DNA from 3 places in the Thermosipho globiformans genome. Region 1 is predicted to be linked to each of the others. Evidence: riboswitches for the same ligand, from Rfam matches in the RefSeq annotation. Region 1 holds a riboswitch; each other region holds the start of a gene.

Region 1 (2,274 bases):
TGCTCAGAATAAAGAGTATATCACTGATTTTAATGGAAAAATTATAGATCTTGAAAAAGTAAAAATTATGACAGTTGCACCGGAAATTAAAGGATTTTTTGAACTTTTGAAAATACTAAAAGAAAATAAAGTAGCAGCATCTATAGGGCATTCAAGTGCAACATTTGATATTTTCAAGAAAGCGTATGAGGCTGGAGTAAATAGAATAACGCATTTTCCAAATGCTTTACCACAACTTCATCACAGAGAAATAGGTGTTGTTGGTGGCGTGTTTCTTTATAAACCATTTGTTGAGATTATTCCGGATTTAATACATCTTTCAAAAGATTTCTTAAGACTTGTATATAAATTGCTTGGGCCTGATAGGATAATTCTTGTAACAGATAGTATTTCTGCAACAGGTTTAAAGGATGGATTATATGACCTTGGTGGGTTATTGGTTAAAGTCAAGGATGGCATAGCAAGGCTTGAAGACGGTACGCTTGCTGGGAGTACTTTAAAATTTAGTGATGGGTTGAGAAACTTTAAAAAAGTTACTAATTGTTCATTAAAGGATTTATCAAAAGTATCTTCTTATAACGCTTTAAAGAGCATAGGTATAGATGGTGGAAGAATAAAGGAAGGATATCCTGCAAAATTTGTGCTTTTAAATCAAGATTTGCAGATAATCAAAGTTTATAGCTAGAAGTCTAAGTTGATAAAGGTGAAAATTGGTGGTATAATGCATACAGAAAATTGAATATAATGTTAACACCTTGGGTACCAAAGCGGTTTAAAAGGGAACGCCGGTGAAAGGCCGGGGCTGCCCAGCAACCGTAACCGGGGACGAAATCCACAGGATGCCACTGGGAGTATTTCCTGGGAAGGCGTGGAGAGTAGGTTGATCCGGGAGCCGGGAGACCTGCCTAAGGTGTAGCAATTCCACAAAAGCTAGGGGCTTTTTGTGGAAATTTTTGTTTAGATATATTCAAAAGGGGGGATTTTGTGGATTTAAAACAAAAGGTTATTGATAGGCTAAATAATTTAACAAAACCGGTTAGAAGTCTTGGATATCTAGAAGACATTGCACTAAAGATGGCACTTATTCAAAACAAAGAAATTCCAGAATTGTTTAATAACAAGAGAGTATATGTCTTTGCATCGGATCATGGTGTTGTAGAAAATGGAGTTTCTGCATATCCTAAGGATGTTACTTATCAAATGGTTTTTAACTTTTTAAATGGTGGTGCCGCAATAAATGTCTTTTCAAGACATGTTGGTGCAAAGGTTTATGTAGTTGATGCAGGTGTTGATTATGATTTTCAAGATAACCCTTCCTTGATAAAAATGAAGGTCGGTTACGGTACAAAAGATTTTACGAAAGGCCCTGCAATGAGTAGAGATGAAGCAGAAAAGTGTATTGAATTTGGTAAAAAAATAGCAAGAGAGGCAATAGAGGCAGGAGCAGACCTTCTTGCTGTGGGAGATATGGGGATAGGAAACACCACAACAGCTTCAGCGATTGCTGTTGCATTTGGATACAGTATCGACGATATTATTGATATTGGAACACCACTTGATAGCCAAGGAATTAAAAGGAAAAAAGAGGCAATATTAAGAGCAATTGAAGTTAACAAACCTGATCCAAAAGATCCAATAGATGTTCTTTCAAAGGTTGGAGGATACTGTATAGGTGAAATGGCAGGATTCATACTTGAGGCAGCCCATTCTAAAGTTCCTGTCGTAATTGATGGTTTTCCTACCACTTCAGCATTTTTAATTTCCTATTATCTAGACAAAGATGTTATAAATTATGCATTTAGTGGGCATAAATCCTATGTGAAAGGACACAAAGTTATATTGGATTCTTTAAATCTGCGTCCTATTCTTGATCTTGATATGAGACTTGGAGAAGGAACAGGAGCGGTTCTTTCAATGCCAATTATAGAGGCAGCTATAAAGATGATAAGGGAGATGGCTACCTTTGATTCGGCCAATGTTTCAAAGGGAATCGACCAGAATTTGGAGGATGTAAAATGAAGGGTATATTATTGATTGCTCATGGTAGTAGAGTTCAAGAGACAAAAGAGGTTGCATACGGATATTTTGAAGACTTACAAAAAAAATACAAAAACTGCAAACTAGGTTTTATGGAATTTAACGAGCCAAGTATTGAAGATGCTGTAAAGGAATTTTTGAAAGAAAAAGTAGAAGAAATAGTTGTTCTTCCACTTTTCTTATTTGAAGGAATGCATATAAAAAAAGATATTCCAGAAATTTTAGAAAAATATCCAA
Region 2 (2,274 bases), on a different contig from region 1:
AAACAAATACTATTCATATTTTCCCCTCCCTTTCTATCCCTTTTATTATTTATTATACCAGAAAAATGAGCATTTTTCAGTTTTTTAGAATTATAAAAATATTAACATTATAAACTTTGATATTTATAAATATTTAATGTTATTAACCTTATTTTTACTTGAAATCTATTACGCAATGTTATAGAATAAGATGCTAAATGAATTGTTAATTTATAGACAAGGAGGTTGATCATGGAAAAATCACAGGAAAGGTTAATACTTTTAACAGGATTATTTACCGCCGTCATTATCATCTCAAACATAATAGCAGGAAAACTAGTTAATATTGGCCCATTTGTCATCACTTTATCAGTTTTAATTTATCCACTCAGTTTTGGTATATCTAATATTATATTTGAAGTTTACGGAGCTAATATGGCCAAAAAGGTTATCAAAGTTGGATTTTTAGCCTCACTAATCTTAGTTGCATATTCATATTTAGTGATATTTTATCCTCCATCAAATATTTTTAATAAAAACGATGCCTATGTAATAGTGTTTAATTCGACTCCACGAATAATATTAGCAAGCTTTTTAGCGTATCTTTCAGCACAATATACTAATATTTGGGCTTTTAATTTGCCTAAAAAATTATTTAACTATGGAAATGTTACCTTTAGAAATACTTTTTCAATGATAATAACTCAATTTGTAGATTCTATAGTTTTCGTTGTAGTATCCTTTTTCGGCTCATACGATCTTAACGTACTGTTTAACATGATATTATCACAGTACATAGTAAAGCTGGCTCTATCAATTTTCAATAGTCCAATAATTAATATGAGCGTTAAAAAAATTAAAAACGAATTTGCTTTCGAAGAATAATACGCAATTAATTGGCCTTTTTTAAAATAATTAAAGATTACAAAAATTATAATTTTTGTTATAATTTTCTAGAAAAGTGAATATTATTTTGGAATAAAGGTGCCTATTTGGCTTAAAAGGGAAGCTGGTGAAAATCCAGCGCGGCCCCGCCACTGTAACCGAGGACGAAATCCACAACATGCCACTGGGAAGTATTCCTGGGAAGGCGTGGAGAATAGGATGAATCGGAAGCCAGGAGACCTGCCTTTATTCCAAAGCGTTTCTCAATCTCGAGGGAAGATTGAGAAAAAATTTTTTATTCAATACTTTGGAGGTGAGATGGTGAAAATCCATGAGTTTGTTGGTAAAAAAATTTTAAAAGAGGCAGGGATTGAAACACCAAAAGGTTATATCATTAAAAACTTAGATAATTTACAAGTAAAATTCCTTCCTGCTGTATTAAAAAGTCAAGTCCTTGTTGGAAGTCGAATGAAAGCAGGTGGAATACTATTTGCAAACACAAAAGACGAATTTTTAACCAATGCGTCTGAATTATTGAAAAAAGAAATTCAAGGAGAAAAACCTTATGCAATTCTTGTTGAAGAAAAAATAAATATTAAACATGAATATTACATTTCTTTATATATTGATAGAATAGAAAAAGATATAAAAATACTTTTTTCAGAAAATGGTGGTATAGAAATTGAGAATAATAAAAATAATATTTTAAATCTAAGCATAAATGATTATAAAAAGCTTCCCGATAAATTTCACGATATTGTTATTAAGCTACATAAATTATTTACTGAAAAAGACCTGACCCTTCTTGAAATTAATCCTCTTGCAGAAGATGAAAATGGCAAGTTAATCGCGCTTGATTGTGTAATGCATCTTGATGACAATGCATTATTTAGACAAAAATGGGCTCAAGAATTTGTAAATGATTCATATCCATTTCATTTCGTAAAATTAGATGGTGATATTGGCATTATCGGTTGTGGAGCTGGAATAGTTATGGCAACAATGGATGCAGTAAATCTATATGGTGGAAAACCTGCCAACTTTTTGGATCTTGGTGGTGGTGCAAATTCAAATGTAACTTTAGAAGCATTGAGATTACTAAAGTCACTAAATGTAAAAAAAATCATAATGAATATATTCGGTGGTATTACAAAATGCGACGAAATAGCAAAAGCAATCGTAAAATTCAAAAACGAAAATAAAAATCTTCCTATATTTGTCAGAATAACCGGTACCAATGAAGAAGAAGCCAAACAAATATTAGACGAAAATAACATAGCTTATTTTGATGATATGTACGATATGATTAAATTTGCAATAAGGGGGAGTATCAATGATTAATGGAAATGAAAAAGTCTGTGTTCAAGGTATTACAGGAAAATATGGGAAATTTCACACGAAAAAAATGAT
Region 3 (2,274 bases), on a different contig from region 1:
CTTACACAAAAAGACTTGCACTTGCAACAAAGGAAGCTTTAGTCTGTGCAGGTCCATTTGTAAAAAAAGCATGCAAAGAAAATAACGTTGAATTAATACCAGTTGATAGCGAACATTCTGCAATTTTTCAGATATTTGATGAAAATGTGGTAAAGATATTAATAACTGCATCTGGCGGTGCAGTAAGAGATAAAGAAAATATAGATGATTTATCAGTCGAAGATATATTAAATCACCCTGTTTGGAGTATGGGTAAAAAAATAACCGTAGATTCTTCAACAATGGTAAATAAAGCATTTGAAGTAATTGAAGCTTTCGAACTCTTTGAATTGGAAAATATTGAAGTAAAAATACATCCTACCGGAACAGTTCATGGAGCTGTATTTTTAAAAGATGGAACTGTAAAGATTCATTTTGGATTCCCAGACATGAAAATTCCAATTTCTTATTCACTAAGTTATCCGAATAGATTATACGAAAATAAAAACTGGCCAAATTTTGAAAGTAAAAATTTTATATTTGAAGATGTAAATCCATCAAAATACCCGGCATTTTTCTACGGAAAAAATGTAATTAAAGATCTTGCAAAAAGAATAGCCTTTAATGCAGCTGACGAAATAGCTGTAGAAAAATTCCTAAATGGGCAAATAAAATTTTCAAAAATAGCTGATATAGTTATAAACACATGCGAAAAAATAGATGGAAATATAAATGATTTTAAAGAAATCTTTGAAATAGACAAAATTGCAAGACAAATTGCAAAAGAACAATATTAGTGTTATAATCTATTTACAGGCAACTTAATATTTTCCCTTTCAAATAAGGGAAGCCGGTGAAAGTCCGGCACGGGGACGCCACCGTAACCGGGGACGAAATCCACAAAATGCCACTGGGATATTTCCTGGGAAGGCGTGGAGAGTAGGATGATCCGGAAGTCGGGATACCTTATTTGAAAGGAAAGCAATCCACCTTTGCGGTCCCTAAGGGTGGGCGTTTTTCTTTAAAATATTATATAGGAGGGATAAAGGATGAAAAGATGGGTTATTTTCTTAAGTGTCTTGTTAACTACATTTATATTTGCACTATCTATTGTTGATGATGCTGGAAGATTGGTAAACTTTGATAAAATACCGGAAAGAATAGTTTCTGCTGCTCCAAGTTCCACAAAATTTCTTGTAAAACTTGGTCTTGGAGAAAATATAGTTGGTGTTACAGATTGGGATTCTTTTAATGCTGAAAAAATTGGAAATATGGTACCGCTAAACATAGAAAAAATTATTTCATTAAATCCTGACATTGTAATCACTTTCGGGGGCTTTCAACTTCCAGAAGTTCAAAAGTTAGAAAAATTCGGTATTAAGGCACTTGTTTTAAATCCAACAACACTAAATGACGTTGCAAGAGATGTAATGCTCCTTGGAAATGTATTTGGTAAAGAACAAATAGCATCTGAAATTGCAAATAAAATAAAACAAACAATTTCAGAATATGGTGCAAAAAGCTCAAAAGTACCTCTTGAAAAAAGGCCAAAAGTCTTTTTCACAATAACGGTTCCAAATAATGAAACAAAAGATCTCTGGACTGCAGGAACTGGCTCTTACGTAAATGAATTGATTACATATGCAGGTGGGGTAAATATCTGTGCTCCTTATTCTGGAAATAATGGATGGTTCTCTGTAAATTGGGAATTTTTAACATACAATGATCCTGATATAATAATTGTTGCATCATACATTAGTCCAGATGAAACCATAAAGCAAATAAAATCGCATGAAATATTTAAAAATCTTAAGGCAGTTAAAAACGACAAAGTATTTGTTATTGATGGTAACGACATAAGCTCAATATCCCCAGATATAGTCAAATACCTTGAAATTTTCTATAATTTCTTTTATGGAGGAAAATAATGACTAAAATAAACATTTATAAGGCTGGAAGGATCATCCTTCCAGTCTTGTTCTTCTTAGTAATCCTTATAAACCTTTCTATAGGAACTGTGAAAGTTCCAATTTCTCAAATTTTTAATCCTGAAAATGAGCAAATAAAATTCCTCATATGGAACGTTAGATTCCCAAGAATATTAATGAGCCTTATAGCTGGTTCAGGTCTTGCGCTTGTTGGAAATATCTATCAAACAATAATGAAAAATCCACTTGTTGATCCATATCTAATTGGTACATCTTCAGGAGCTGGTTTTGGTGCTGTTTTAGCACTCTATGTTGCTGTGTCATTGAACAGAACTGTCAGTGTTAACGTATTTTCTTTTGCATTTTC

The links. Region 1 has a riboswitch for cobalamin ahead of cobT (nicotinate-nucleotide--dimethylbenzimidazole phosphoribosyltransferase). Riboswitches for the same ligand answer to the same signal wherever they lie in the genome.
Region 2: another riboswitch for cobalamin. It lies ahead of EO083_RS08790 (ATP-grasp domain-containing protein); the one in region 1 lies ahead of cobT (nicotinate-nucleotide--dimethylbenzimidazole phosphoribosyltransferase).
Region 3: another riboswitch for cobalamin. It lies ahead of EO083_RS04390 (ABC transporter substrate-binding protein); the one in region 1 lies ahead of cobT (nicotinate-nucleotide--dimethylbenzimidazole phosphoribosyltransferase).

The regions. Positions count from the first base shown of each region.
Region 1 covers NZ_BHXD01000007.1:31,959-34,232, reverse strand. The annotation lists gene nagA (N-acetylglucosamine-6-phosphate deacetylase) at 1-685, shown strand, start outside; cobalamin riboswitch at 741-923, shown strand; gene cobT (nicotinate-nucleotide--dimethylbenzimidazole phosphoribosyltransferase) at 985-2,019, shown strand; gene EO083_RS06085 (sirohydrochlorin chelatase) at 2,016-2,274, shown strand, end outside.
Region 2 covers NZ_BHXD01000014.1:31,929-34,202, forward strand. The annotation lists gene EO083_RS08780 (oxygen-binding di-iron domain-containing protein) at 1-17, opposite strand, end outside; gene EO083_RS08785 (queuosine precursor transporter) at 232-864, shown strand; cobalamin riboswitch at 945-1,126, shown strand; gene EO083_RS08790 (ATP-grasp domain-containing protein) at 1,186-2,205, shown strand; gene EO083_RS10120 (hypothetical protein) at 2,198-2,274, shown strand, end outside.
Region 3 covers NZ_BHXD01000004.1:54,098-56,371, reverse strand. The annotation lists gene EO083_RS04395 (1-deoxy-D-xylulose-5-phosphate reductoisomerase) at 1-776, shown strand, start outside; cobalamin riboswitch at 801-966, shown strand; gene EO083_RS04390 (ABC transporter substrate-binding protein) at 1,029-1,907, shown strand; gene EO083_RS04385 (FecCD family ABC transporter permease) at 1,907-2,274, shown strand, end outside.